DNA from 2 places in the Massilia sp. NBRC 108631 genome. Region 2 is predicted to be linked to the other one. Evidence: predicted binding sites of a transcription regulator. Region 2 holds the regulator's gene; the other holds the start of a gene.

Region 1 (15,273 bases), on a different contig from region 2:
CGCACCGTCTCGGAACCGTCTGAACATTCGTCTAGGACATTCCTGTTGCGAATAGGAATTTCCCGAGAAAAGGTTGAGAATTCTCAATAGCAAGCCGGCACAAGTGGTCAGAATCGTTCCTGCAACACCCCTCCACCTTTGAAAAGGAACGACCACATGAATTCGAACGACGACTTCAAGGCTATTGCGGACCTGGACCTGGAACCGATCAAGGTCAAGCTGATGCACGAGCAATCCGGCGAGGGCTGGACGCTGGACCGTGCCAACGCCATCGAGTTTGAATACCGCCGCTTCCTGATCCTGATGAAAAAGTTTCCTCATGAACAGACCGCGCCGCTGGTGGACGTCGATACCTTCTGGCACTACCACATCCTGGACACCATGAAATATGCGGCCGACTGCGACACGGTGTTCGGCTACTTCCTGCATCACTTCCCCTACATCGGCCTGCGCGGGGAGGACGACGTGCAAGCGCACCACCGGGTAGGCGAGCGCATGAAGGAACTGTACGAAACCACTTTTGGCGAAGACTACGCACGCGGCGCGGCCAAGCAGGCGGCCTTCTCGGGCGTGGCCGCGCAGGCTGCATTCTCGGGCGTGGCCGCAAAGACGGCGTTCTCGGGCGCCGCAGCCCAGGCGGCATTTTCCGGCGTGGCCGCTGAAACGGCCTTTTCCGGTGTGGCGGCGCAGGCCGCTTTCTCGGGTGTCGCCGCCCAAACCGCCTACTCCGGCGTGGCCTCGGCGGCAAGCGCCAGGTTCTACACCGAGCGGCCGCGCCTGGCCGCAAGTACTTGATTTACTTGCAGTTTGCTAGTGAAGCGGGGGCCGGCCCGGCCTCCGCTTCCTTGTATAGGAATTGCCGAGCACGATAGAAAATCAGCACTTGCATTCAGCACTGACTTGCATATACTTGGTTCGTTGACCCATATCAACACTCGTTCCCAACTCCGAACGACCATGCGCTCGCCGCCACGGCCCAGACAAACCGCGTACCTCTAACTATGCCACTCAGTAAAGGATGTCACTCATGATTTCTGCTGAAAGCTTCCAAGCCATTGCCGACCTCGATCTGGAGCCCATCAAAGTCAAGCTGATGCACGAAGAATCCGGGGAGGGCTGGTCGCTGCAAAAAGCCAACGCCGTGGAATTCGAATATCGCCGCTTCCTGTACTTGATGAAGACCTTCCCGCAGGAGCAGACCGCGCCGCTGATGGACGTGGACACCTTCTGGCACTACCACATCCTCGACACCATGAAATACGCGGTGGATTGCCAGGCCGTGTTTGGCTACTTCCTGCACCATTTCCCCTACATCGGCCTGCGCGGCGAGGATGACGTGGAAGCGCACCACCGGGTGGGCGAGCGCATGAAGGAACTGTATGAAGCCACGTTCGGCGAAGATTATGTGCGCGCAGACACCGCTTACTCCGGCGCCACCGTGCAGGCGCAAACGGCCTACTCCGGCGCCACCGCCGGCCAGACCGCTTACTCGGGCGCCACGGTAGCGTATTCGGGCGCCACCGCGCAACAGGCGAAAACTGCCTATTCCGGCGCCACCACCGGCAAGACCGCCTACTCCGGCGCCACGGTGGCCTATTCCGGCGCCACGGTGGCCGATTCCGGCGCCACGGTGCAGGCGAAAACCGCCTACTCGGGCGCCACCGCCGGCAAGACCGCCTACTCCGGCGCCACGGTGGCCTACTCGGGCGCCACGGTGCAGGCGAAAACCGCCTATTCGGGTGCGGCCACCGGCAAGACTGCCTACTCCGGCGCCACGCTAGCCTACTCGGGCGCCACCCAACAGCAGCTGCAGCAGGCACCGCAGCCCGCGGCAATGTACACGGTCCGCCCGCGCATCACGCCTGAAGCGTAACAACCGGAACGCAAATAAAAATGGCCCCCTCCTGGCAACAGGCGGGGGCCATTGTTTTTTGCATGCCGTGTTATCAGGCTGCCATCATTTCGCGCAGTTCGCGAATGCTGAAGTCGCTGATCTCATGCATGCGGATCAGGATGGTGGCGCCGATCGGCAGGGTATTGTGGCGGATCTTGCTGATCACGGGTGGAGCCACCTCAAGCGCGCGCGACAGGGCCGCATCGTTCTTGAGTTGCAATTTTTCAATAATTGCGTCGAGGACTCGGTTCGGATTGTAAGTTGCCGAAGCAGTAATTTCTTTAAGAGACGTCATCGGATTCGTTCAGGTTCGGGTCGTCTTCTTGGAAAAAAAACGACACATTGACAAAATATTTACCGGAAAAGTACAAGAATGACACTAGCGTACATAGGGCATTTGCTATGTTTTATAGCATCTAAGCCGTATGATACACGTTTTAATTGCCCAAAGGCCAATCTCACACGAAAAAAGTGAGAATTAGATAGATTTCCCTGCTGCATGATGTGCTAGGAAATGTTAAAACGCGTTTCCGGTAAAGACATAGTTAATGTGCAACGCTGTAGCCGGCGGCCAGGAACAGCCATTCCATGGTCAACAGGGCGCTGAGCTGGGCCAGGTTGCCGGGGAGGACGAAGGTGAACTGCGGAGAGGGGAAAACAAGGCAAGGCCGGCCATTGTCGCATTGCCAACACCAGCCCAGCTGCCGGCGGATTTCATCCGGCGCCGGCGGGGGCAACTGCGTCCGGCAACGCTGCATCATATAAGCGCGAACTTGTTCCTTGCTGGGCTGCGGGATGGCATGCATGGCGTCTCCTGCCAAAAACTTATCTATTTATTATGTCCCTTTTTTCTTACGCTTGCCTTTCACTTGCGCCAGTTGTGCGCAGCTGTTGTAGACAATCCACAACGCGCGCATAGCGCAAACGAACGCCCAGCTCGCTTTTCAGGCGCGTGTTGCGCATGCGGCGCGATTCGGACATGAACGACAGCAAAGCCGGCGTGACCGCCGCAGCCAGTTCGGCGCGCGGCAGGCGTGGCGGGCGCGGCAGCCTGAACGCATCCGCCACCGCATCGAAGTACTCGGCCATTTTCATGTCGCTGTCGTCCACAGCGTGGTAGACCCGGTTGGCCCTACCCTTGAACAGCGCGCGCGCAATGATGCGGGCCAGGTCGTCGGCGTGGATATGGTTGGTGTAGACGTCGTCCTGTTGCAGCAGCGCGGGCGTGCCCAGCTCCAGCCGCTTGAGCGGCAGCCGGTCGGACGCATAGATGCCGGGCACGCGCAGAATGGACAGCCGGCCGCCGCCGCGCACAGCCCAGCGCCGCAGCACCTGTTCCGCGTCGACGCGGCGCCGGGCGCGCGGATTGTGCGGCGCCACCGGCCGGCTTTCATCGAACCACGCGCCGCCGCAATCCCCGTAAACGCCGGTGGTGCTAATGTAAACCACGCGCGCGGCGTCGGGTAAAATGGCGGCCACATGGCGGGTGCGCCGGTCCAGCATGCCTTCGGCGGGCGGCGGCGCCAGGTGCACCACATACTGCGCCAGCCCCTTCAGGCGGCGCAAACTGGCCGGATCGTCCAGGTTCGCCACCAGCGGCACGGCGCCGGCGGCGCGCAGTTCGGCGCGGCGCTCCGGCTGGCTGGTGACGGCGAACACGCGGAATTGCGCGCGCAGCAGCGGCAGCAGCCGCATGCCGACGTCGCCGCAGCCCAGCACCAGCAAGCGCGGGCGGGAGAGTTTTTTAGTGTGCAAGATATTAGTTTCCAAGATATTCATTTGAAGGATTGTATGACTTTCCAGATTACTGTTCAGCCCAGCGGCCACCAATTCTCCTGCGACGAGGACGAAACCGTCCTGGCGGCGGCCATGCGCGCCGGCGTCGGGCTGCCGTACGGCTGCAAGAACGGCGCCTGCAGCTCGTGCAAGGGCAAGGTCGTTTCCGGCAGCGTAACGCATAAGCCGCACCAGGCCCGCGCGCTGACGCCGGAAGAGGAAGCGGCCGGCATGTCGCTGTTCTGCTGCGCCATGCCGCACGCCGATCTGGTGATCGAGGCGCGCGAAGTGGCCGGCAGCGGCGACTTCCCGATCAAGAAAATGCCGTCGCGCGTGTCCGCCATCGAGAAAGCGGCGCCGGACGTGGTGGTGATTTCGCTGCAGCTGCCGGCCAATGAAACGCTGCAGTACCGCGCCGGCCAGTACATCGAATTCCTGCTGCGCGACGGCAAGCGCCGCAGCTACAGCATCGCCACCGCGCCGGACAACGGCCCGCTCACGCTGCACATCCGCCACATGCCGGGCGGCCTGTTTACCGACCAGGTGTTCTCCACCATGAAGGAACGCGACATCCTGCGCTTCGAAGGCCCGCTGGGCACCTTCTTCGTGCGCGACGACAGCGACAAGCCAATGGTGCTGCTGGCTTCGGGCACCGGCTTCGCGCCGATCAAGGCCATCGTCGAGCACCTGGTGCACACCGGCTCCACGCGCGCCATGACCTTGTACTGGGGCGGCCGCCGCCCGCAGGACTTGTACATGGACGCGCTGTGCCGCGAGTGGGCCGCCAAGCTGCCCAATTTCAGCTACGTGCCGGTGGTGTCGAACGCCGAAGCGCAGGACAACTGGAGCGGCCGCACCGGCTTCGTGCACCAGGCCGTGATGGCCGACCTGCCCGACCTGTCCGGCTACCAGGTGTACTCCTGCGGCGCGCCCATCATGGTCGAGAGCGCCAAGCGGGACTTCGTGGCGCAGTGCGGCCTGCCGGACACCGAGTTCTACGCCGACGCCTTCACCAGCGAAGCCGACCTGGCCAAGTAAAGGTCCGGCCCGCCGCAAGCGCAGTTGTCTGACATCAGGCACAATGACGGGCTAAGCCAGCCTGTCATTGTCCCCATGTCCTCTTCCAGCAACGGTTTCGCCGTCCTCAAGCACCGCAATTTCGCTTTTTACCTGTCGGCCCGCGTGCTCGGCACCCTGGCGGTGCAGATGCAGCATGTGGCCATCGGCTGGCACGTCTATGCCCTGACCGGCAACCTGTACGACCTGGGCCTGATCGGCCTGGCGCAGTTCGCCCCCTTCCTGCTGCTGATCCTGCCTGCCGGCCACGTGGCCGACCGCTACAACCGCCGCAACATCATTGCCTTCTGCCTGGCTGCACAGCTGCTGTGCGGCCTGCTGCTGCTGGGCTTTACCTTGACCGGCCTGGGCATCGTCTGGCCGGTGTTCCTGATCCTGACCCTGTTCGGCAGCGCGCGCGCCTTCATGATGCCGGCCACCCAGGCGGTGCTGGTCAACATGGTGCCGCCGGAGGATTTCAGCAAGGCAGTGGCGCTCAGCTCCTCCACCTTCCACATCGCCGTCATCCTCGGCCCCACGCTGGGCGGCCTGCTGTATTTCTACGGCGCCACGACGGTCTTCCTGGCCGCGTCCGCGCTGCTGGTGGTGTCGGTGGCGCTGATGTGCATGACCAAGACCGCGCCGCAGGCCGTGAGCAAGGAACCGGCCAGCTGGCACAGCGTGCTGGAGGGCTTGCGCTTCGTGATGTCGCGCCCGGTCGTGCTGGGCGCCATGTCGCTGGACCTGTTCGCGGTGCTGTTCGGCGGCGCCACCGCGCTGCTGCCGGCGCTGGCTGCGGACGTGCTGCACGTGGGGCCGAGCGGCCTGGGCTTGCTGCGCACCGCGCCCGGCGTGGGCGCCGCGCTGTGCTCGGTGGCGCTGGCCTTCTTCCCCATCACGCGCCGCGTCGGCCTGTGGATGTTCGGCGGCGTGGCGCTGTTCGGCGCCTGCACCGTGCTGCTGGGCTCGACCACCAGTTTCATCCTGGCACTGCTGGCGCTGCTCCTGATGGGCGCCGGCGACATGATCAGCGTCTACGTGCGGCACCTGCTGGTGCAGTACGAAACGCCGGACGAGATCCGCGGCCGCGTCAGCGCCGTCAACTCGGTGTTCATCGGCGCCTCCAACGAGCTGGGCGAGTTCGAATCCGGCGTCACCGCCGGCTGGTTCGGCCTGACGCGCGCGGTGGTGTTCGGCGGCATGGCCACGCTGGCCGTCACCGGGCTGTGGAGCGTGCTGTTCCCGGTGCTGTCGCGCATGGACCGCTTTCCGCACGCCGAGCGCGCAGTGCGGTCGAAGGCAGCTTAAGCAAACGCTAAGCTTCAATAACTGGCAAGCCGCAACAAAAGGAGTAAGATGGAATCGCGTCCCCCCTGAACCGGGTACGCTTTGATGAACAAACGGGAGCAGTGTATGCAAATCAATGTCAACACCGATAAGACCATCGAACGTCATGCTGGCCTGAATGACCATGTCCAAACCGTCGTCACCGCAGCCATCAGCCGCTTTGCCGAACACATCACCCGAGTCGAAGTCCACCTGAGCGACAACAACAGCCAGAAATCGGCTGACGGCGACAATCGTTGCCTTATGGAAGCGCGCATCACCGGCTATCAGCCGATTGCCGTCAGCGACCACGCCGCCACCCTGCACCAGGCCATCAACGGCGCGGCCGACAAGCTGAAGCGCGCCATCGACAGCGCCCTGGGCCGCCTGTACGACAAGCGCAACGTGCCGCTGTCGAAAGCGGTGTCGGAAGCAGCCGACGAAGAAACCACCGAATAAATCCACCATAGGCCGCCGGCCCGCCAGCAGCTAGCCGCCTGTACCAGGCACTAGCGCTGCGCCAGCCGGCGCAGGTAGGCCAGCCCCTGCAACGCGCGGCTGCCATACCAGGACAGCATTTCCCCATCCACCAATTGCACCGGTTTGCCGATCTGGCGTTCCAGCGCGTCCACGTGCGCCTCCGTGAAACGGTAGGGCTCGGACGACAGCAGCACCTGGTCGATCTGCGCCAGCAGCTGCGGCGTCCAGTCGAAACGCGGATAGCGCCCGCTGTCCAATTGCGGCACCTGCCAGCCCATCTCTGCCAGCATGCGCGCGATATAGGTGTCGCTGGAAATACTCATCCAGGGATCTTGCCAGATGCAGTACAGCACGGTCTGCGCGGGCGCCGGGCCGGCTTGCCGCATGGCCTGCAGCGCCGCATACTCGGCCTCGAAGGCGGCGCACCAGGCTTCCGCTTTTGCCTGCGCGCAGAAGATGCCGCCCATCAGGCGCGCCAGCGCCAGGTTGTCGCGCGGCGCCAGCGGATGGGTCACCACCACGTGCGGCACGAATTCGGCCAGCGCGTCGGCGGTGGGCTTTTCGTTTTCGTCAATATTGACTATCACATGGGTCGGCGCCAGCGCGCGGATCTTGCCCAGGTTGACGTCCTTGGTGCCGCCCACCTTGGCAATCGCGCGCACCGTTTCCGCCGGGTGGATGCAGAATCCGGTACGGCCCACCAGCTGTCCGGCCAGTCCCAGCTCGCACAGCAGTTCGGTGATGGAGGGCACCAGCGAAACGATGCGGGCGTCGGGATCGGCGGGATGCGGCTGTCCCAGGGCGTCGGTATACATCATTGCTTTATCGTGTTGTGGTTCGTCGCAGTATTGAAACACAAGGCGGCCGCGCAGTGTAGCCACGCGCGCGGTTTGCGCTATGATTGCCTCACAGTATTCATTCTTTTTTTCGGAACTTATCTTGAAGCAGATCACCACCTTTAGCGAGTCCGGCTACCGGATCGACGACTTGCAGCTGTTCCGCGATTCCGACGCCGCGCTGGCGGCGCGCTCGCTGGCGCACTGCCCCGTGGTGCAACTGCAGCAAGGCGAATCGGTCACCGACAGCAGCCGCGCGCGGCTGTATATCGTGCTCAGCGGCGCCCTGTCCGTAAGCGCCGACACCCGCACCGGCATGGCCGACGGCACCGTCAGCAAGGTGCTGCCGGGCGAGAGCGTGGGTGAGCAGTCGGTGCTGGACGAGGAAGCCAACCTGTCGGCCATGACGGCGCTGGAGACCAGCGAGCTGCTGGTGGTGGAGGCCGAAATCGTGTGGCGGCTGATCGACGAATCGAACGGCGTGGCGCGCAACCTGCTGCGCCTGCTGTCCTTCCGCATCCGCGCCGCCAACGCGCAGTTGCGCCGGCGCCAGAAACTGGGCGAGTTCTACCGCCAGATGTCGATGATAGACGGGCTCACCGGCCTGTACAACCGGGCCTGGCTGAATGACCTGCTGCCGGAAATGGTGGCCAGCGCGCACGGCGCCGGCAAACCGCTGTCGCTGATCATGATCGACCTGGACCATTTCAAGCTGTTCAACGACAGCCATGGCCACCTGGCCGGCGACCAGGCGCTGCGCGCGGCGGCGCAAGTGCTGAGCGGCGCCTTGCGGCCGTCCGATTGCGCGGTGCGCTATGGCGGTGAGGAAATGATGGTGCTGCTGCCGGACACCAGCGACAAGGTGGCCGTGGTGGTGGCCGAGCGCCTGTGCGAGCGCATTCGCCAGGCTGTGGTGTTCCGCGACATGCGCTTGCCGCTGCCGCACCTGACCGCATCGCTGGGCGTGGCCAGCCTGCTGCCGGGCCAGGACGACCATGGCCTGATCGCCACCGCCGACGCCGCGCTGTACCGCGCCAAGGACGGCGGCCGCAACCAGGTGGCGGTGCAGGAAACGCTGTTCTCCTAGGCGTTCGCGCCGTCGTCCGCCGGGGCCGGCGCCCGCTTGCTGTCGGCAAACTGCTGCAAGCCCTGCTTCACCAGCTCGTAGGTCTTGTCGATATTGCCGGCGATATCGCCCTGCAGCACCTGCAGCCCTTCCAGTATCCCGCGCGCCTCCTTGAAACCCTGGTCGACGCCGCCCTGGATGGTGTCCATGAACTTCTGCAGGACCGCTTCGTCGTCCAGTCCCTTGTTCTGCGCCTTGAAGGCGTCGAAGAACGCCGTGCTGAGCGATACGATGCGGCCCGCCGTCCCTTCCGGCGTATTGTCCTGTCCGGCCGCCTTCTGGATTGCGTCCGGGCCGAAGTCCGGCGCCAGCGCCTCGTTGATGCCGGTCAGCGCCGATTTGTAGAGCAGCGCCAGCGGTTCGTTGCCGGACTTGATGGCCACCGACATCGACGCTTCCATGATGGAAGTGTTGAGCTGCTGCCGCGCCTGCACCCGGGCCGGCGGCGCGGAATCGGTGGCGTCTGCCCTGGCCAGCGGCGCGGCAACCGCCCCGCCGGGCTTCAGTGAAGTCGGATTTACCATAATCGCTCTCCTTGTTTACGCCATTCCCCTTTATCATATCGGCCAGAAAACGGCGAACTGTAGCCCAACTGCAGCCATACCTCCCACCGATAGAACGAATCCATGAGCCAGCAAACTTTCCTTTGGCATGACTATGAAACCTTCGGCGCGCAGCCGCGCCGCGACCGGCCGGCCCAGTTTGCCGCGATCCGCACCGATGCCGACCTGAACGAGATAGGCGAGCCTATCATGCTGTACTGCCAGCCGGCGCCCGACTTCCTGCCCGATCCGCAGTCCTGCCTGATCACCGGCATTACCCCGCAGCAATGCCTGGAATGGGGTGTGCCCGAGCACAAGTTCGCCGCCACCGTCGAGCAGGCGTTTTCCCAGCCCGGCACGGTGGGCGTGGGCTACAACACCATCCGCTTCGATGACGAGGTGACGCGCTTCCTGTTCTGGCGCAACCTGATCGATCCCTATGCCCGCGAATGGCAGAACCAGTGCGGCCGCTGGGACTTGCTGGACGTGGTGCGCATGACGTACGCGCTGCGCCCGGAAGGCATAGAATGGCCGCTGCGCGAAGACGGCAAGCCCAGCTTCCGCCTGGAGCACCTGGCGGCAGCCAACGGCCTGCTGCACGAGTCCGCGCACGACGCGCTGTCCGACGTGCGCGCCACCATCGGCCTGGCACGCCTGATCAAGCAAAAGCAGCCCAAACTGTGGGACTTCTGTTTCGCCCTGCACAAGAAGGACCGCGTGGCCGACGAGATCGGCATGCATTTGCTGCCGCACCTGCGCCAGCCTTTCCTGCATGTGTCCGGCATGTTCCCGGCTGAGCGCGGCTGTATCGGGCTGGTATGGCCACTGGGCACGCATCCCACCAACAAGAACGAAGTCATCGTCTGGGACTGCGCTTACGACCCGAGCGAGCTGTATGGCCTGGACGCGGACACGGTGCGCATGCGCATGTTTACGCGCAGCAGCGAACTGCCGGAAGGCGTGACGCGGCTGCCGATCAAGAGCGTGCACCTGAACAAGTCGCCCATGCTGGTGTCCAACCTGAAGACGCTGTCGCCGGCGATGGCGGCGCGCTGGGGCATCGACGTGGAACAAGCCAGGCGCCACGCGCAGACGGCCGCGGCCGGGCCCGACCTGGCTGCGCTGTGGGCCCAGGTCTACCACCGTCCCGGCGCGGCCGAGGAAACCGATGTGGACGAGGATTTGTACGGTGGCTTCGTCGGCAAGGACGACCGCCGCCTGCTCGATGCAATGCGCAAGGAAACGCCGGCCAAGCTGGCCATGATGACGCCGCCGTTCGACGACGCACGCCTGGGCGAACTGGTGTTCCGCTACCGCGCGCGCAACTTCCCGCAGACCTTGAGCGAGCAGGAAGCCGAGCACTGGGAAGCGCACCGCGCCGCGCGCCTGTTCGACGGCGCCGCCGGGGCCAGGACGGTGGAGCAGTTGTTCGGCGAGATCGACCAGCTGTCCGAAACCGCCGACGAGCGCGGCGAGCAGATTCTCGGCGCGCTGTACGACTACGCGGAGATGGTGGCGCCGCAGCGCTACTAGGGGCGCTGGCGGCGCCGGCGGGCCAGGCGGCTGGCGCCGTAAGCCGCCGGTGCTCAGCCCGCGCGGTGGGCGTTGATCGCGTCGCGGGTTTCCTGCGCCACGCGGCGCGCGGCCATGGCGAAGTCCTCGCCGGGCTGCTGCGCGGCGTACAGGATGGCGCGCGAGGAATTGATCATCATGCCGGTGCCGTTCGCGGTGCGGCCGGCCGTCACGGTCGCGGCCACGTCGCCGCCCTGCGCGCCAACGCCCGGCACCAGCAGCGGCATGTCGCCGATGATGGCGCGCACCTGCGCCAGCTCCTCTGGGAAGGTGGCGCCCACCACCAGCGCGCACTGGCCGTTGGCGTTCCACTTCTCCGCCACCAGGCGCGCCACGTGCTGGTACAGCGGTTTGCCGTCCACGTTCAAGAACTGCAGGTCCGAACCGCCCGCGTTCGAGGTGCGGCACAGGACGATGACGCCGCGGTCGGCCCATTCCATGTACGGCTCCACCGAATCCGACCCCATGTAGGGGCTGACCGTCACCGCGTCCGCACCGTAGCGGTCGTAGGCTTCGCGCGCATACTGGCGCGCGGTGGCGCCGATGTCGCCGCGCTTGGAATCGAGGATCAGCGGGATGTGCGGGTAGTGCTGGCGCGCGTAGGCACAGATGGCTTCCAACTGGCGCTCGGCGCTCAGCGCGGCGAAATAGGCGATCTGCGGCTTGAACGAGCAGGCCAGGTCGGCCGTCGCGTCGATGATCTCTTTGCAGAAGTTGAAGATGCCGTTCGGGTCTTGCTGGAACTGGGCCGGCAGCTTGCCCATGTCTGGATCGAGGCCGACGCACAGCAGGGAGTCGTTGGCCGTCCATGCGGCATTGAGCTTGTTAATGAAATTCACGACCACCCCTCCGATTGAAATGCAAACCCGGCATTATAGCGTGAAGTAAAATTCGCCCCATCGATCAACCCCAGGAACCACACCATGAAACTATCCCAAAAAGTAGCCATTGTCACCGGCGCCACACAAGGCATCGGTCTCGCCTGCGCCCAGCGGCTGATCGCCGAGGGCGCCAAAGTGATGCTGGTGGACATCAAGCCGGAAGGCGCGCAAGCGGCCGAGGCGCTGGGCGACCAAGCCCGTTTCTACACTGCCGACGTGAGCCAGAAAGCCGACGTCGATGCGCTGGTGGCCGAAACCATGGCCGTGTTCGGCCGCATCGACATCCTGATCAACAATGCCGGCGTGACCCACAAGGCCGACTTCCTCGACCTGACCGAGGACGATTTCGACCGGGTGATGCGCATCAACCTCAAATCCATGTTCCTGTGCAGCCAGGCCGTGGCGCGCCAGATGGTCAGGCAGCACAGCGGCTGCATCATCAATATGTCCAGCGTCAACTCCGAACTGGCGATACCGGACCAGGTGCCGTACGTGGTGTCCAAGGGCGGTATCAACCAGTTGACCAAGGTGATGGCGCTGAACCTGGCCCAGCACGGCATCCGCGTAAACGGCATCGGCCCCGGCACCATCCTCACCGAGCTGGCCAAGAAAGCCGTACTGGGCAGCCCGGAGGCGCGCCACACCATCCTGTCGCGCACGCCGATGGGCCGCTGCGGCGAACCCGAGGAAGTCGCTTCCATCGCCGCCTTCCTGGCCAGCGACGACGCCACCTACATGACGGGCCAGACGCTGTTCGTCGACGGCGGCCGCCTGGCCCTGAACTACACGGTACCGGTCAAGGAATAAGCGGGACAGTTATATAAAAAACTTATGCCTGATATCTAAAACGAAAATTAGACATATATGCTGTGCCGCAGCATAATTGCACCTGTCTCCACTATTCTCCTCCAAGATAATAGTTTTAAGCCCGCTTTCACCAGCGGGCTTTTTTTTGCCCGGAATTTGTTTGCGCCCTCTTGAGAAATGTCACGCTGGCGTCATATGGGGCGTATAAACTTGTTTCATCTGCTGCACATGCAACCGATATGCGTGGCAACAGAACGGTGCGCCCAGTGCGCACCACCCGAATTCTCTGCTCTCTTGACCCGGATATGGGTTTTACGGCCCGCTTTAACCAGCGGGCATTTTTTTTGCCGCATGTTATCCTTGCACCATGCTTTCCCTACTTCAGCAAGTCGTCCTCACATCCGCCCACGCCAACTTGCGCTACCGCGCCGCACTGGTCCTCTACCTGATGATACTGGTGCTCGGCTCCATTCCCGGCGCCCGCAGCGACATCGGCTCGGTCGCGCCCGGCGTGGTGCTGCATTCCTGCGCCTATGCCGGCCTGACTTTTTTGCTGTTTACCGGCGGCACCGGCAGCGCGGCGCGGCGCGCCATCAAATCGGTGCTGACCATCATGGCGATGGGCGCGCTCGATGAGCTGGTACAGAGCTTGCTGCCCTACCGTCACGGCGCGGTTGCGGACTGGGCGGTGGACACCGCCGCCGCCCTCGTCACGGCCAGCATCATGTGGCTGCTGTGGAACCGCAACAAGGTGGCGGCCTAGCCCGGACTGCTCTTGCCTTCCGGGCCGTGCTGGCCGAACTCCAGCTCGCGCTGGCGGTGCCGCACATCCATTCCTATCTTGCGCAGAATGGCGCGGGTCTGCCGCTTGCGGCTGGCGCAGGCCAGGCTGCCGCTGGCCCGCTCCGCGTCCAGCCGCATTTCCAGCAACTGCTCGGCTTTCGCCAGGCGCACCAGTCCCAGCAGCGCCTGCGCATACGCATGGCGCTGGCGCATCCCCGGCTGCAGCCCGCAGGTAGCTGCGATCAAATCTTCAATTACCTTGTCGGTCCTGCGCTGGAACATAGCCCCCCCTATAGATTTCTGACACGCAATTATGGCCAAGCATTTCAGGTAATCGTTTGATATGCGTCAAGGGTGCACGCTTCAGGGGAAACGAATGGCATCATCGGAACTCCAAACTATTCGAGCGGATGCTCGCATAACGGAGATCATCATGAAGATAAAAAACACTTTACTGCCCTGCGCACTGCTTGCGCTGGCCGGCTGCGCCTCGGACCGCAGCACCTCGATGGACAATGGCGGCAGCACAGCCAGCAGGGGCAGCAGCACCAGCAGCATGGACGCCGGTACCGGGAGTACCGCCAGCACTGTGGGCCAGGCGGCTCCTGCCACGGCGTCGCCCGACGCGCGCAGCGCCGCCAGCATGGCGCAGGCCGGCACTCCAGGCAGCGGCGTGGTCCAGACCATAGACCAGATCACGCGGCAGGATGCCGCGTCAATGGGACTGTCCGCCGGTGCGGCGGCGGCCGGCGGCAGCATGGGCTCCCCCAGCGACAAGATCTACCGCGTTACCGTGCGCATGGACGACGGCACCACCCAGACCGTGCTGGCAGAAAGCATGCCCAGCTACAAGAGCGGTGACCGCGTGCGCTATGCCAACGGCATGATCTCGCGCGACTCGCAGTAAGTGGATCAGTAAATCTGTTCCACTTGGTAGCCGCGCTGGCGCAGCAGTTCGGGCACGCCCTGCGCGCCCAGCAGGTGCAGCAAGCCGACACCGACGAACGCCGTCTGGTCGGCCTTCATGATGTTTTCGATCGAGGCCGCCATCTCGGGATTGCGCTTGCCCAGCAGCGTACGGTCCATGAAGGCGGCGGACACGCTGTCGCCGCGTATCATGGATTGCAAGGCCTCGTTCATGCCTGGCGCATCCGCCTTGCTCCAGGCATCGATCAGGCTGGCGGTCTTTTTCAGCGCAACGCCGCTGGCCAGTTCAGCCAGGTTCTCACGCAGATAGGTTTCCTGCTGCGCGTCATTCATGGAGGCGAACAGGCCCAATTGATAATCCGCACTTTCCAGTTCGCGCAGCGGCTTGCTGTGCTGCGCGGCTTCCTTGAGCAGGAACTGCTCCACGCCCTGGCTACGCATATAGCCGTGCCGTTCCATCTCGGCGCCGATCAGCAGGTTCGCCAACAGCCACGGCCGGTATTGTTCCAGGTTGTCCAGCGACATGCCGGCACGGGCCAGCGCCTGCTGCAGCAGGGCCAGCGTTTCACGCGACAGGTGATTGCGGATGGAATCGCCCTTCGGATAGCGGCCGTGCGCGGCCAGGGCCTCCTGGAACGGTTCGCTGGCACGCACGTCCAGTTCCAGCACCAGCGCATTCGAATCGGCCAGCGCACGCGTCACTTGCGGTTCCAGCGGGAAGAAGGCCTGCTTGCCTGCGTGTACCGTGCCGAACAGATAGCTGGTGCGGCCGTCGTGCTGCACCTTGAACAGCGCGCCGCGGCGCGGCGCCGCCGCTTCCATGGCAGCGGCAATGGCGCCGGCCGGCTGCGCGTGCGCGCTCATTTCCATCTCGGCGCTAACGGCTGGCTGGCAAACAAGCTGGCAAACAGCAAACAGCAATGCACAAACTGACAATGATATACGTGGCATGCAGAGTCCCCTGCCGGGATCGTTGACGATCCGGCATCCCAAATGGTGAGTGAAAAGGATGAGATTTAGCTAAGAAGCGGCGTGAAAGTAGGCCTTGTTGCGATTGATAGTAAGGCTTATTTTTCCGCGTGGGAATACACAATGGGGCGGACTGAGCAAAAAAAACGCGGCGCACCAACAAAAGTGCGCCGCGCCGATATCAAGCTTGCATCAACGTGCCAGTTCGACCAGCACAGCGGTGTACATCTGCAGGTTCAACAGCAACTGTTTGGTGGTAATGAACTCATGCTCGGAGTGGCCGGTATAGGCCGTGCCC
Region 2 (15,273 bases):
GGCGGCCTGGCCGCATCGGTGCTTGCCAGTTCGGCGTGGCCGGGCAGCACGCAGCCGGTGTTGGCCACGCGCGCGGTGAGCACGCCCTGCGCGTCGGCGGCGAGGTGGCCCAGGTCGGCAACAAAGCCGTGGCAGGCGCCGTGTGCGCCGTGCGCGGCGAACCGGCCCAGCAGGTCGCTGCGCGCCACGTCGGCGATCACGGAACCGAGCGGCTCGCCGTCACGCAGGATTTCGAGTACCACGCACTGCTGCGGCAGTTCGCTGTCGACGGCCCAGCCGTAAGCCAGGCCACGGTGCAGGCCTTCGAACGCGCCGTGCCAGCGTTGCGCGGTGCGGCGCGCGGGCGCGCCGTTGCTGGCGCCTGGCTTGCGGCCGGTAGGCGGGGCATTGTTCATGCGGCGGCGGTCTCGGTTGATTGCGGCTGGTCCGCGCCGCGCGGCGCGGCCGGCGCCGCGTAGTGCGCCAGCCAGCGGTCCAGCCAGGTTTGCGGGGTGAAGTCCTGGTCCAGGTCGACGCGCGCCACGCCCACCGGCGTGGTCAGTTCCGGCGACGCCAGCACGAGCGGGCAGCCGGCCATGCCGAGCAGCGCGGCGTCGCCCAGCAGGGCGTGGTTGCTGCCGGCGCCGGACGGCAGCGCATCCACCACGCCGGTGCGCCACAGCGCTTCGCTGGCGTAGCCGATCACCAGCAGGCGCAGCGACAGCTGCGGGCGGCTGGCGATCAGCCGCGCCAGTTCCAGCAGCCGGCCGTTGCCGCGGTGGTGCGCGCGGTGCTGCCAGACGCCGATGCGCAGGCAGGAGGCGGGCAGCGGCGCGGGTACGGGGCGGGCCGGTTCGTCGGCGCCGTGCAGCGCGTGCATGGCGGCCGCCAGCCACGGGCAGCGCTGTGCCGCCAGCGCGGCACGCAGCGCCGCGCGCGCCGCCTGCAAGGGATCGTCGGCCAGGAAACGGTCGTACTCGTCGTGGTAGCGCGGGTGGCGCGCGCTGAGCACGGCACGGTTCTGGCGCACGCGCAGCGTCTTTTCAAAGCGGAACGAGACCGTGCCCGCGTGGGCGATGAACACGCCGCTGGCCAGCAGGTGGCGGTAGCCGGCGGCGCGCGCGCGCAGGCACCAGTCGACCTCTTCGCCGTAGCCGCGCACCAAGTGCACGCCGTCCAGCAAACCGATCTCGTCGAGCACACTGCGCCGGACCAGCATGGCGAAGCCGCAGCAGGTGGGCAGTTCGATGTCGCCGGTGCCGCCGCCGGCGCGCAGCGCCGCCGCCGTGCGGTCGATGCGGGCCAGCTGCTGCGCGTCGGGACCGCGCGCGGCGTTGGCGATGGCGGGGAAGCTGCTGATTTCGCCGTTGTTGGACCAGGGCGTGACCGAGGCCAGGTCCGGGGCGCTGTACAGGGCGGCGCGCAGGCGGTCCAGCCAGTCGCCGTGGACCAGGGTGTCCGCGTTGAGCAGCATGATGTCGCGCCCGGGATGCCGGCGCATGGCGCGGTTGCAGGTTTCGATGAAGCCCAGGTTGTGGCGGTTGCGCAGCAGCGTGATGCGGCCGGCGCCCGCCTGGCCGTCCAGCCAGGCCGACAGCGCCGGCTCCGGGCTGGCGTCGTCGACCACCAGCACGGCGGCCGGCGTGGCGTTCTGCGCCAGGCTGGCCAGCACGCTGTCGATGCAGGCCCGGGTGCGCGCGGCGTCGGAATAGACGGGGATGACGATATCGACCATGCGCGGCGCCGGCGCTGCGGACCGTGCCTCGATCCTGGCCCCGGCCTCCGCGCGCTCGCTGGCCCGCGCCGCTGAGAGCCCGGCCCGGCCGGCTTGCGGTCCGGGCGGCGGGCCGAACGGCGAGCCGAACGGCGGGCCGAACGGCGAGCCGAACACCAGCGGCGCGCCTTGCAGCGGTCCGCTTTCGCCGGCGGCGGTGTCAAAGCTCAGCGACCACACGCCGTCCGGCTGCGGGCAGGGCAGGCGGAAGCGGCGGCCGTCGGCCGGGATCTGAAACTGGTACTGGGTGTGCTCGTCGGACAGCAGCAGGCGCGCCTGCGCGGGCGTGCCGGCGGCGGGCAGCAGCACGCCTTCGATGGCGGCGCCGTTTTTCCAGCAGGCGCCCAGCGCGCCAAGGCCGGCCTGGCGCAGCAGCGCGGCCAGGGCGGCGTGGCTGCCGTCGCGGCAACGGGCGGGCAGGAAGGCCGGACCCAGCGCGCGCACGCTGTCGGCGGCGCCGCCCCGCAGCCAGCTGCCCAGCATGGCGTCCTGCAGCATGGGCAGCTCGGGCGCGGTGGTCCACGCCAGGTAACAAGCACGGGCGGCCAGTTCGGGACGGCACATGTCCACAATGCGGCTGCGCAGCAAGGCCGGAATGTGCTGCGCCGGATAGCGGCGGCACAATGACTCGGCTGCGATCAGCGCGTCGGCGTAATGGCCGGCTTGAAATGCCTCGGCTGCGCGCGCCAGCAGGGCGTCGGCGCGCGTGCGGGGGCAGCAAGCAAGGAAAAAGGGGGGAGGCCCCCCTTTCGGGTGCGTCATGTACAGTCGCTGCCTAAAGAAGTCCGGCCGGGATGGTGCCCGCCGAAAAATGACACCGGCCTAGATGATGCCGGACACGATAGTGACGTTGCCGATCACCTGCGCTTCGGTGTGGATGATGCCGGCAACGTTGTTGATCGCGACTTGCGTGAAGTCCGCCACCACGTCGCCCCTGGTCGTGCCATGCGCCAGGGCGTCGGTCCAGAACGCCACGCCTTCAGCCTTGCCGGCGCGGCCGAACAGGTTCTGGTACAGGCTCTGCACGAATTGCTGGTCGGTCTGGTTGGCGTGCGTGGCTGCGAACTCGGGCGAATTGACGAAGTCGTGCGCCACCCGCCTGATCGTCGAGGTGCCGGCCTTGATGGCGTCGAGCCAGAAATCGAAGCCGGAAGCGTCGGCGTCGCGCCCGAACACGGCCTGGTACATCAGGCCGGCCTGGCCTTCCACCAGGTTCTTGGCAAACACCAGCGATTCACTGTTGTCCAGCTGGACGAACTGGATGCCGGAGATGTTGGTGGTCTTGCCGGTGGTGGCGTTGGTCAGCACCGCGTGGCCCTTGGTCGCGCCGCTGCCGTCGGTGCCCTGGATCGTGTAGTTGCTGGAGTTGCCGGCCAGCTTTACCACCGCGTAGTCGCCGTTGCCGCCGATGATGGTGCTGTTGCCGAGCGTGGCCTGGACCGTGTCGACGCCGTGGCCGGTGATGACGGTGCTGTCGCCGCTGCCCAGCACGGTCAGCGTGTTCTTCTTGTCGACCACGGTAATCTTGTCATTGCCGGCCGAACCCACCACCACCCGGGCCGCCTGCGGATCGACGTTGGCCAGCGCGGTGAGCAGCGCCTCGGGGACATTCGGAGGCGGACCGCCCATGAACGTGACGGCCGGCGGCTGGCCGCCGCTGACCACGGTGTCGTTCGGATTGCCGACCACCAGGTTGGCGCTGCCGGTGCCGCCCAGGATGATGGTGCTGGCCTCGCCGGTGATGCTCAGGTTGGTGCCGGTGCCGGTGACGTTCACGAAGCCCAGTTCGGTGCCCGCGGAGAAGGTGACCGTGCCGTTGGCGGCGATGGTGGGAGCGTTGTCGATCTTGATCGCCGGGTCGCCCGCGCTGCTGGTCAGCGCCAGGATGCGCGCGATGGTGTCGTCGGTGAACACCGCCGTGCTGGTGCCTTGCAATGCGCTGGTGACGGTACTGGTATCTGAGTCGTACATCTTTCATTCTCCTTGAAGTTGCGAGCACGAAGTACGGAAACCGCAAATTGCCTGGGCTACTTGCCGGCTTGCTTGCCCGAGCCGGTAGCGCCGGCTTTGAAAACCTTGGTGCGGGCCGACTTCGCCCATGGATTCGGTGCCTGCGCCTCGGCCTGCGTTGCGGGCAGGGCCGCCAGCTTGATGGCCGTCAGGTGCTCCATGCCGCTCGGTCCGCTCAACGGCAGGCCCGACACCACCGGCACCATGAAACCGCCGGAGAAATGCGCCACGCCGTGCAGCGCGAAGCGGTGCGCCTGCTCGCCCACCAGCGTGAAGGTGACCTCGGTGATGCGGCGCGCGTTGCCGCGCGTGCCGCAGAACTGGCCGGTGGTGACGGTGGGCAGCGCACCGCTGCCTTCCAGCGATACGCTGTAGGCCAGGTCGACACCCTGCGGACGGTCGGGCCACATCAACTGGAAGCCCTCGAGGCGCAGGTTGGCGTCCGGCTTGCCCAGGTATTGGCCTTCGGCGGCAACCGCGTCGCCGTTGCGTTCCATATGGCCGATCAGCGACAGGCCCTGCGGACTGATTTCGATGGGACGGCCGGGCTGCGGCGCGGCGGGCGCGGCGGCGGCGGCCGGCGCAAGCGCCGCCTCGGCGCCCGCCTGGTCCAGGCTCACGCGGTCTATCCGCAGCGCCGGCTTGGCGTCGCCCGCATGGGCCAGGAAAGCGCTCACCAGCAGCTCGACCGGCGCGTCCAGCACGTGCATGACGATGCAGTCGCTGCCGTCGCGCAGCACGGCGCCCTGGGTGCCGGGCGTCCACAGGGCTTCGATCCGTCCGCTGTGCGAGGCGTCGGCGGGCGCGCGCGAAATGCTCAGCGGCGGCAGCTTGCCCTTGGGATGGCGCAGGATGTAAATGCCTGGTTTGAGCGTGACGACGGAATTGGAAATTTCCATGGCAGACGTATTTTCTGCCCTATTTCCAGGGCGGGATGGAGCGATAAGGGCGCTCGGGTGTTTGCAATATAGCATGCGAATATTGGCGTTTTCAACAACGGCAATCGAATCTTTCTCATTGCAAAAAGCAAGTTGTGGCGCGGAAGTAGCAGGCCAATTCCCTGCTGTTCTACCGATGGAAACAAAGTTGCCGCTGGCATACTGCGTACAGTTGAATGAAGCGCAGGGGCGGCCATGGCGGAAGAAAGCGAAAGCGAAAAGACAGAACCGGCGTCACAGAAGCGCCTCGAGCAGGCGCGTGAAGAAGGCGACGTTCCCCGATCGCGTGAAGTGGCCACCTTCGTGGTGCTGATGACGGCCGGCGCCATGCTGTGGATGTTCGGTTCCAGCCTGGTGCGCGACCTGTCTTCGGCCATGGTGTCCGGCCTGGCGCTGGACAAGGAGCAGATCTTCAATGCCGACGTGCTGCTGACCCGTGTCGGCGTGGACGTCGGCCGCGTGCTGCTGGCTTGCCTGCCGCTGGGCGTGGCGGTGATGGTGGTGGCGCTGGTGTCGCCGCTGCTGGTGGGCGGCTGGCTGTTCAGCGGCAAGGCCGTCACGCCCAACCTGATGAAACTCAACCCCATGCGCGGCCTGGGCAATATGGTATCGACCAACGCGCTGGTGGAGCTGGTCAAGGCCATCGTTAAGACCATCGTGGTCGGTTTCGTCGCCTACCTGGTGGTCATGAAGCAGAAAGACGCCGTGATCGGCCTGGCCATGGAGCCGTTCAAGCTCGGCAGCGCCCACATGCTGGACATGCTGGGCATGAGCTTTTTGTTCATCGTCGGCTCGCTGGGCCTGATCGCCGCCATCGACGCGCCGTACCAGATGTGGCACTACGCCAACAAGCTGAAAATGACGCGCCAGGAAATGATCCAGGAGTCCAAGGAGTCGGACGGCAATCCGCAGATCAAGGGCAAGATCCGCCAGCTGCAGCGCGAGATGGCCAAGCGCCGCATGATGGCCGACGTGCCGACCGCCGACGTGGTGGTGACCAACCCGACCCACTACGCGGTGGCGCTGAAGTACACCGAAGGGTCGGGCGCGCCGAAAGTGGTGGCCATGGGCACCGACGAAGTGGCGGCCAAGATCCGCGAGCTGGCGCGCGAGCACAAGGTGGCGATCCTGGAAGCGCCGGCGCTGGCGCGTGCGCTGTACAAGCACAGCGACATCGGCGACGAGATTCCGCAGCGCCTGTACGCGGCCGTGGCCGAAGTGCTGGCCTATGTGTTCCAGCTGCGCGCCTTCAAGCCGGGCGGCCGCTATCCGGACCGTCCGACCAGGCTCGACGTGCCGAACGATATGGACCCCAACCATCCGGCCTACGAGGCGGCCAAGCTGGCCAGGCAGCAAGCCTTGCAGAACAAAACCGATAAGAACCGCGACAACAGCAACGGAGCAGCATCATGAACAGCATCAGAATGCCAGAATGGATGAACCGCACTGTCGGCGGCATGAGCGGCGCCGGCAGCAAGAGCCTGGCCGCGCCTATCCTGATCATCATGCTGCTGGCGATGATGATCCTGCCGCTGCCGGCCTTCGCGCTGGACCTGTTCTTCAGCTTCAATATCGCGCTGTCCATCATCGTGCTGCTGACCGCGCTGTACACCGTCAAACCGCTCGACTTCATGGCCTTCCCGACCGTGCTGCTGGTGTCGACCATGCTGCGCCTGGCGCTGAACGTGGCCTCCACCCGGGTGGTGCTGACCGAGGGCCACACCGGCGCCGGCGCGGCCGGCAAGGTGATCGAAGCGTTCGGCCACTTCCTGATCGGCGGTAACTACACGGTCGGTATCGTGGTGTTCATCATCCTGACCATCATTAACTTCACCGTGGTCACCAAGGGCGCGGGCCGCATCGCCGAGGTGGGCGCGCGCTTCGCCCTGGACGCGATGCCGGGCAAGCAGATGGCGATCGACGCCGACCTGAACGCCGGCCTGATCGGCGAAGCCGAAGCGCGCAAGCGCCGCAGCGAAGTGTCGATGGAAGCCGAGTTCTACGGCGCCATGGACGGCGCCTCGAAATACGTGCGCGGCGACGCCATCGCCGGCATCCTGGTAACGGTGATTAACATCGTCGGCGGCCTGCTGGTGGGCCTGATCCAGCACGACCTGGCCTTCGGCGAAGCGCTCAAGGTCTACACCCTGCTGGCCATCGGCGACGGCCTGGTGGCGCAGATCCCGTCGCTGGTGATCTCGATCGCCGCCGGTATCGTGGTGTCGCGCGTGGCCAGCGAGCAGGACATCGGCACCCAGGTGATCGGCCAGCTGTTCGCCAAGCCGCAAGTGCTGTACGTGACCGCCGGCATCATCGGCGGCATGGGCCTGATTCCCGGCATGCCCAACCTGGTGTTCCTGCTGCTGGCTGGCGTGCTGGGCGGCGCCGGCTACCTGATGGACAAGCGCGCCAAGGCGCGCGCCGGCGGCGCGGACGGGGCCGCGCCCGGCACCCCGGCCGCGGAAGCGGCGGCGGCCGCCAGCGCCGCGGCTGGCGCGCCGGAGCAGGAAGAAGCGTCCTGGCAGGACATCCTGCCGGTCGATACACTGGGCCTGGAAGTGGGCTACCGCCTGATTCCGCTGGTCGACAAGACCCAGGGCGGCGAGCTGCTCAAGCGCATCAAGGGCATCCGCAAGAAGTTCGCGCAGGAAGTGGGCTTCCTGGCGCCGCCGGTGCACATCCGCGACAACCTGGAGCTGAAGCCGTCGGCCTACCGCATCGCGCTCAAGGGCGTGGAAGTGGGCGCCGGCGAAGCGTTCAACGGCCAGTTCCTGGCCATCAATCCCGGCATGGCCAGCGGCACCTTGCCCGGCCTGGTGACGGAAGACCCGGCCTTCGGCCTGCCGGCCATCTGGATCGACGCCGGCTTGCGCGACCAGGCGCAAACCATGGGCTACACCGTGGTGGACGCCGGCACCGTGGTGGCCACCCATCTGAACCATTTGATCACCACCCACGCCTCCGAACTGCTGGGCCGCGCCGAAGTGCAGGCGCTGCTGGACCACCTGGGCAAGGAATCGCCCAAGCTGGTGGAAGACCTGGTGCCGAAGATGCTGTCGCTGTCGACCCTGCAGAAAGTGCTGCAGAACCTGCTGGCCGAAGGCGTGCACATCCGCGACATGCGCTCCATCATCGAGACCCTGGCCGAGCACACCGTGCACACCCAGGACCCGAACGAGCTGACCGCGCTGGTGCGCATTTCGCTGGGCCGCGCCATCGTGCAGCAGCTGTTCCCGTCCGGCGGCGAGCTGTCGGTCATGACCCTGGACAACCGCCTGGAACGCCTGCTGATGCAGGCGCTGGCCGCCAGCGGTCCGGAAGGCGCCGGCATCGAGCCCGGCCTGGCCGACACCATCGCCCAGCAGGCCCAGGCCGCCGCCGCGCAGCAGGAAGCGCTGGGGCTGACGCCGGTGCTGCTGGTGCCCGGTCCGCTGCGCACCCTGCTGTCGCGCTTCCTGCGCCGCGCCCTGCCGCAGCTCAAGGTGCTGTCGCACGCCGAAATCCCGGAAACCAAAACCATCCGCGTCACCGCCCTGGTCGGCGCACAGTAATTCCCCCGAGCAAAATCGAGCCTGACCCCTCTTTCCGCGCAGGAAAATGGGGCCAGGCTCGATTTTGCCATTCTGGAATAAGGGGCGGTTTTCCTCCCTGTTCCCCCGATCGTTTCTCTGATGCATCGTCAATAATGGCAGCATGAGAGTGAGCCGCGTCCGACTTGAAGTCGCGGCACTTGCGTAACAGGGGAACTGGTCATGAACGTCAAAAAATTTACTGCACCTACGTCGCGTGAAGCATTGCGCAAAGTACGCGAGGCCCTGGGGCCCGATGCGGTGATCTTGTCGAATCGCCCAACCGATGGCGAAGTGGAAATTCTCGCCCTCGCCAACGACGATGCCGCCTCGCTGGCGCAGCCTTCCCCGGACTCGCCGATGGCGCAGCCCAACCCTTACCTGGACCTGCCGGAAGCGCCGTCCTACCTTGCGCCGCTGGCTCCGGTGGCCGCCGCCAAGCCGATGTCGCCGATGGAGGCGCTCGACGCCGCAGCGATGCGCGCCGCCACCCAGCGCGGCGCGGCCGGGGCCGCGGCCCCGCGCGCCGCAGCCCCGGCGCCGCGTCCCGCGGCCGAAGCGCAGGTGCGCCAGGCCGTGCGCGCGCCCGCTGCGGCGCCGTCGCTGGACCTGGACCGCATCAGCGCCATGGTGGCCGACGCCGTCAACAGCGCCAAGGCCAACGCGGCTGCCGAAATGAGCGGCATGATGAATGAAATCCGCGCCATGCGCGGCATGATGGAAACCCAGCTGGCGGAGATCTCCTGGGGCTCGACCCAGCAGCGCGAGCCGCAGAAGGCCGCCGTGCTGCGCGAACTGCTGGCGGCCGGCTTTTCGGCCAGCCTGGCGCGCTACCTGATCGACAAGCTGCCGGCCGGCCGCGACGCCGCCGACAGCATGCGCTGGATTAAGACCGTGCTGACCCGCAACCTGTCGGCCATCGCCAACGAGGACGCGCTGATCGAGCAGGGCGGCGTGTTCGCGCTGGTCGGCCCCACCGGCGTCGGCAAGACCACCAGCACCGCCAAGCTGGCCGCGCGCTGCGTGATGCGCCACGGCCCGGACAAGCTGGCCCTGATCACCACCGACGCCTACCGGATCGGCGCCCACGAGCAGCTGCGCATCTACGGCAAGATCCTGGGCGTGATGGTGCACTCGGTCAAGGACGAGGCCGACCTGCGCATCGCCCTGAAGGAATTGCGGAACAAGCACACGGTGCTGATCGACACGGTCGGCGTGAGCCAGCGCGACCACATGGTGGCCGAGCAGGTGGCCATGCTGCAAGGCACCGACGCCAACGTCAAGCGCCTGCTGTGCCTGAACGCCACCTCGACCCAGGAAACCCTGAACGAAGTGGTGCGCGCCTACCAGGGCAGCGGCCTGGCCGGCTGCATCATGACCAAGCTGGACGAGGCCGCCTCCATCGGCAACCTGCTGGACGTGGTGATCCGCCAGAAACTGAATATGTTCTACGTCTCGAGCGGCCAGCGGGTGCCGGAAGACCTGCACCTGGCCGACCCGGCCGCGCTGATCGAGCGCGCCTTCCGCCTCAAGCAGGGCGCCGCCGCCGGCCAGTACGCCGACAGCGACCTGCCGCTGGTGATGGCCGCCGCCGGCTACGCCGCCAACGACATCGGCCTGCGCGAGGTGCGCCTTGGCTAACTTCGATTTCGACCAGGCCGAAGGCCTGCGCCGCATGCTGGCTGGCCCGCAGCCGCGCATCGTCACCTTCCTTTCCGCCACCCCGCAGGACGACAAGGGCGCCATGCTGGTCAACCTGGGCGCCTCGCTGGCGCGCGCCGGCAACGACGTGCTGCTGGTGGACGCCTGCGCCAGCGCGCACGGCGTCGCTTCCCGCCTGGGCGTGGACGACGGCGCCAGCCTGCTGGACGTGGCGCGCCAGGAATGCGGCCTGAACCAGGTGATCCACCAGGTGCCGCAGGGCTTCGGTGTGGTATCGATGACACGCGGCGTGGCCCGCTCCGGTCCGGACGAGACGCGCCGCCTGGCCAAGGCCTTCGACGTGCTGGCCAAGCAGACCGGCCTGGTGATCGTGGACGGCGAGTTCGACGGCGAGGCGTTCCCGGTGCCGGTGATGGCCAGTTCCGACATCGTGGTGCAGGTGTCGAACAGCGCCACCTCGATCAAGAACGCCTACAGCATGATCAAGCGGCTGAACCACGAACTGGGCCGCCGGCCCTTCGGCATCGTGGTCACGGGCGCATCGGAGGCCGAAGCCAAGGTGGTTTACGATAATATGGCGCAAGCGGCAAGCCGATACCTGGCCGTCACCCTGGTTTCCATGGGTTCGGTGCCGGCCGATGAGTACTTGCAGCGCGCGGCGCGCCTGGGGCGCGCGGTGGTCGATGCCTTTCCTCTGGCCGGTGCATCGGTCGCGTTCCGGCAACTGGCAGGCCGTCTGGCGCTGGCCGGTGCGCCTCAATTCCGTACGGGGAGTAGCAACCATTTTAGCGTCTGAGAAAAACTAGAAACGATATGTACACGGCCAAAGGGAAAGCGGACAAGAACTCGCTGCTGACGGAGCACATGCCGCTGGTAAAGCGGCTGGCCCACCATATGAAGGCCAAATTGCCACCCAGCGTGGAAGTGGATGACCTGGTCCAGGCCGGCATGATCGGCTTGCTCGATGCTATCAACCGCTACGAAGAAACCCACGGCGCCCAGTTTGAAACCTATGCCGTGATGCGCATCCGCGGCGCCATGCTCGACGAGCTGCGCAACAGCGACTGGATGCCGCGCAGCATGCGCCAGGACATGCGCAAGATCGAAACCGCGATGGCCACCCTGCAGCAGCGCCTGGGCCGTCCGCCGAGCGAATCGGAAGTGGCCAAGTCGCTCAAGCTGTCGCTGGCCGACTACCAGGAAATGCTGTCCGAGGGCGGCGGCCACCAGCTGATCTATTACGAAGACTTCCGCGACGACGACGGCGGCGAGAGCTTCCTCGACCGCTTCCACAGCGACGAGGACGCCGACCCGCTGCGCGCGCTGCTCGACACCGACTTCCGCCAGGCCGTGATCGACGCCATCGACGCCTTGCCGCCGCGCGAGAAGATGCTGATGGGCTTGTACTACGAGGAAGAATTGAACTTGAAGGAAATTGGCGCCGTCATGGGCGTGTCCGAATCACGCGTATCGCAGCTGCATACGCAAGCGGTAGCGCGGCTGCGCGCCTCGTTACGGGAGCAGGCATGGACTGGGCCAGCATAGCAGGATTGATATTGGGCGTGGCCGGGGTGCTGGTCGGCCAGGGCCTGGAGGGGGGCAAGCTGAGCTCGCTGCTCCAGCCGGCCGCGTTCGCCATCGTGGTGGTCGGCACCCTGGGCGCGGTGCTGCTGCAGACCAAGCCGGCCACCTTTGTGCGCGGCTTGCGCATGGCCAAGTGGATCGTGGCGCCGCCGCCGGACACGCGCATCTCGCTGGCGCGCGAAATCGGCGCCTGGAACGCCACCGCCAAGCGCGACGGCATGCTGGCGCTGGAGCGCCACATGCTGGTGTCGAAAGACAAGTTCAACGTCAAGGGCCTGCGCCTGATTGTCGACGGCATCAACCCGGACAAGCTGCGCAACCTGCTCGACACCGAAATCACGGCCTACGAGACCGCCGAGCGCCAGGCGGTGCGGATCTGGGAATCGGCGGCCGGCTATTCGCCCACCATCGGCATCCTGGGCGCCGTGCTGGGCCTGATCCAGGTGATGGAAAACCTGGCCGATCCGGCCAAGCTGGGCTCGGGTATCGCCATCGCTTTCGTGTCCACCATCTACGGCGTGGGCATGGCCAACCTGTTCTTCTATCCGATCGCCAACAAGCTGAAGAACATCGTCACGCAGCACGTGCACCAGCAGGAAATCGCCGCCGCCGTGTTCTACGACATCGCCACGGGCGACCACAGCCGCGTGATCGACGAGCGCATCGCCACCTTGCTGCGCGAGTACCACTGACATGGAACGCCGCGCGCGCAGGAAATTCGACGACGAGGCCGAGAACCACGAGCGCTGGCTGATCTCCTACGCCGACTTCATCACCCTGCTGTTCGCCTTTTTCGTGGTGATGTATTCGATCGCCGCCGTCAACACCGGCAAGTACAAGATCTTCTCGGACGCGCTGGGCGACGCCTTCGGCGGCCAGGGCGCGGCCAAGCCCATCAACACCCAGGTGCAGAACCTGCCGATTCCCAATCCCGCGCTGCGCCGGCGCACCGAGCTGCTGCGCAAGGAAAAGGAGCAGATGACCAGGCTGGCGCAGGACCTGCTGTCCACGCTGGCGCCGCTGGTCAAGGAAGGCAAGGTGCGGGTGACGCAGAACAGCCGCGGCGTGAGCGTGGAGATCAACGCCAGCGTGCTGTTCGATCCCGGTGCGGCGGTGCTGACCAGCGAATCGCGCGAAGCGCTGCAGGCGGTGGCGGTGCTGCTGAAGGAGGACCCGCACGCGGTGCAGGTGGAAGGCCACACCGACAACCAGCCCATCCGCAACAACAATTTCCCGTCCAACTGGGAGCTGTCGGCCTCGCGCGCCGGCGCCGTGGTGCGCCTGTTCATCGACGCCGGCGTGGCGCCGTCGCGGCTGACGGCGGTGGGCCATGCCGACAACCACCCGGTGGCGCCGAACGACCAGCCGGACGGACGCGCCCGCAACCGCCGCGTGGCGGTCACCATCCTGTCCGGCATTCCCGACCCGTCCACGGAAGTGCCGACCGCGCCGCCGGCCCCGGCGCCGCCGCCGTAGCGCTGGCGCGCACCGCGCAAGCGGCCAGCGGTGCGGCTACGCCGGCGCGGCGCGCTGCCAAGCCTCCCTGCGGCTGTTTTTGCGTCGCCGCCAGTGCCAGCCGGCGCCCACGCCCGCCACGCCCAGCAGCAAACCGCCCACCGGGGCAGGGACGGGCAGGGCGCTTTCTTCTGCCAGCGCCGGCCCCTCGCGCAGCTCGGGCGGGAAGGGGCGCGGCGGCACCGGCACGATCTGCCACTGCGACTCGTCCTGCGGCGCGCGCGCAAGGTACTCGTCTATGGAAAACACCGGCGCCGAGCCGAACGCGCGGCTGGACGGCACCTGCGGGATGCGCACCAGCACCAGCGCTTCCACGTCCTCCTGCAGCTGGCGCTCGTACGGGCTCAGCGCGCGTTCCTGCGGGCCGCCGCCGAGCAGCTTGAGCAAATCCTGGCCCAGCGCGGCGAATGCCACCGCCGGGTAGAGCCGGGTCTGTTCCTCGGTGAAATAGTCGTAGGCCTTGTGGCCGCTGGCCAGGCTCATGTCCTTGGCGGCCTTGTAGCCGTAAGCGCCGAGCGCCTTCAGGCGGCTGGTCGGGCCCTGCTCGGGCAGCTGCCAGCCCAGGCCCTTGAACACGTCCACGCTGATGCCGGCGCAGTTGGCGGCGGCGTGGCGGTAGCGGAAGTCGTGCCTGTAGAAGCGGCGGAAGGTGTCCTGCATGCTGCCCTGGAAGGCTTGCGCGGTGCGCGCGTCGCGCAGCACCGCCACCAGCATGGTCGACGGCCGGTAGTATTGCTGGCCGCTGTTCAGGTCCATCAGGTAGTTATCCATCGGCACCATGGACGCGATCACGCCTTTCTCGCTGTAGCTGTCCAGGTTGTAGAAATTGTTTACCATCCAGTCGGCCCATTCGCCGTTGCGGCCCATGCGGCCGGTCGCGACAGCGAAGTGGCCGCCGTAGGCTTCGTCGTCGTCGCCCTGGGCGCCGTTCAGCACGACGGCCAGCACCGGCTTGCCGCGCCAGTCGCGCTGGGCGCCGGGCTGGCGTTCCCAGATCAGCCGCGTGGCGTAAGCGCTGCGCGCACCGCCGTTTTCGTGGCGCACGAAGCCGGCCAGGCTGTCGCCGGCACTGAGCGGTTGGCGGCGCATGGACGCCGCGTCGATGACGAAGTCGCGCGGCCAGATGGTGCGCGCTTCGAAGGTCGGCTTGCCTGCCACGTCGCGCAGCGTGCCGCGCACGCGCACGTCGCGCTGGCGGAAGAAGTCGAGGCTGCCGGCATTGAAATAGGAGCGGTTGGAAGCGATCCTGGGCGCCAGTTGCATGGCCAGCGGCGCCGCGCCGGGCGCCTGCAGAGTACGGCCGGACGGCGCCAGCGTGGCCTGCCGGATCAACTGAGGCGCGCCCAGCCAAACGAGGTCCGGCAGGGCGGGCGAAGCGTCCGGGGCCGGAACGGGGCTGGTGGTGGCCGGGCCGGCCGGCCGGCGCGGCACGGCCAGGCCTTCCCCCTGGAAATACCACAGCGCCTGTTTGGGCGCGCAGCCGCCGCAGCCGCCGTCGTCGTAGCGGAACTGGCTGCCGTCGTACAGCCCCAGGCGCTCGCCGTCGAGCGCGGCAGTGACGGACGGCGCGGCGGCCTGGGATGTGGGCGTGGCCGCTAGCGCTGCGGCAAAGTTCAGCGTCAGGACGCTGGCGGCAAGGCAGGTATGTGTGTGCATGGTTGCATTATGCAATAGTTTGCATTAAATGCAACGTTGTTCCAAATGAAGATTGACGCCTGTCAACCTGCCAGGAAGCCGCGGCGCGGGTTGGCCGTCGTGGGTTGGCCGCTGGGGCCGTAGAAATTGCCTTGCGCCTGGGGCCGCAGCGCTTGCAGCGCGCCTTGGGTGTGGCTCAGGTGTTTGCTGATGAGGGTGCCGTTCAGGCGGTTCAGTTCTTTGGCTTCGCGCGTCAGGTCCAGTACCTGGGCCCACAGCGGGGCCGCTTCCGGGTCGCCGCTGGCGGCCAGCCACGCTTCCATGCCGGCTTCTTCCGCCTTGTAGCCTGCCGCGCCGAGCGCGTTGTGGCGTTGGCTGGCCAGCACGGCCATATCGTTGACCAGGGAAGACTTCCGTGGCGTCAGTTCCGTCAGGCCATCGATGTCCGCCGCCACCAGCTGCTGCTGTTCCTGCTTCAACACTTCCAGCAGGGCAGTGATGACGCGCTGTTCTTCGCGCAGACTGGACATGGGGGAGACGGAGGACATGGTTTACCTATCTTTTACGTGAGTGCAGCAGATCCTTGACTGTTTCCAGCAAGCCGTCC

What was found. The regulator FliA, encoded in region 2, starts transcription of late flagellar genes. The targets are predictions, from matches to a motif close to CTAAAGTTTNNNNNNNNNNNGCCGNTA.
Region 1: a site for FliA is predicted at 9,055-9,081, ahead of AC6H42_RS26010 (DUF5610 domain-containing protein). Genes of this name have one in related genera too.

The regions. Positions count from the first base shown of each region.
Region 1 covers NZ_BAAKJE010000244.1:23,513-38,785, forward strand. The annotation lists gene AC6H42_RS25955 (CHASE domain-containing protein) at 1-23, shown strand, start outside; gene AC6H42_RS25960 (glycine-rich domain-containing protein) at 157-795, shown strand; gene AC6H42_RS25965 (glycine-rich domain-containing protein) at 1,028-1,873, shown strand; gene AC6H42_RS25970 (hypothetical protein) at 1,947-2,189, opposite strand; gene AC6H42_RS25975 (hypothetical protein) at 2,440-2,700, opposite strand; gene AC6H42_RS25980 (SDR family oxidoreductase) at 2,747-3,673, opposite strand; gene AC6H42_RS25985 (CDP-6-deoxy-delta-3,4-glucoseen reductase) at 3,686-4,708, shown strand; gene AC6H42_RS25990 (MFS transporter) at 4,784-6,034, shown strand; gene AC6H42_RS25995 (HPF/RaiA family ribosome-associated protein) at 6,140-6,511, shown strand; gene AC6H42_RS26000 (helical backbone metal receptor) at 6,562-7,350, opposite strand; gene AC6H42_RS26005 (GGDEF domain-containing protein) at 7,472-8,455, shown strand; gene AC6H42_RS26010 (DUF5610 domain-containing protein) at 8,452-9,018, opposite strand; gene sbcB (exodeoxyribonuclease I) at 9,121-10,569, shown strand; gene pyrF (orotidine-5'-phosphate decarboxylase) at 10,623-11,447, opposite strand; gene AC6H42_RS26025 (SDR family NAD(P)-dependent oxidoreductase) at 11,532-12,296, shown strand; gene AC6H42_RS26030 (VanZ family protein) at 12,664-13,059, shown strand; gene AC6H42_RS26035 (hypothetical protein) at 13,056-13,361, opposite strand; gene AC6H42_RS26040 (hypothetical protein) at 13,513-13,986, shown strand; gene AC6H42_RS26045 (TraB/GumN family protein) at 13,992-14,870, opposite strand; gene AC6H42_RS26050 (dipeptidase) at 15,168-15,273, opposite strand, start outside.
Region 2 covers NZ_BAAKJE010000049.1:18,193-33,465, forward strand. The annotation lists gene AC6H42_RS05630 (glycosyltransferase family 2 protein) at 1-395, opposite strand, end outside; gene AC6H42_RS05635 (glycosyltransferase) at 392-2,515, opposite strand; gene AC6H42_RS05640 (DUF4214 domain-containing protein) at 2,576-3,724, opposite strand; gene AC6H42_RS05645 (hypothetical protein) at 3,781-4,662, opposite strand; gene flhB (flagellar biosynthesis protein FlhB) at 4,897-6,114, shown strand; gene flhA (flagellar biosynthesis protein FlhA) at 6,111-8,252, shown strand; gene flhF (flagellar biosynthesis GTPase FlhF) at 8,454-9,911, shown strand; gene AC6H42_RS05665 (MinD/ParA family ATP-binding protein) at 9,904-10,728, shown strand; gene AC6H42_RS05670 (RNA polymerase sigma factor FliA) at 10,746-11,477, shown strand; gene AC6H42_RS05675 (flagellar motor protein) at 11,459-12,208, shown strand; gene motD (flagellar motor protein MotD) at 12,210-12,992, shown strand; gene AC6H42_RS05685 (hypothetical protein) at 13,029-14,687, opposite strand; gene AC6H42_RS05690 (flagella synthesis protein FlgN) at 14,750-15,214, opposite strand; gene flgM (flagellar biosynthesis anti-sigma factor FlgM) at 15,222-15,273, opposite strand, start outside.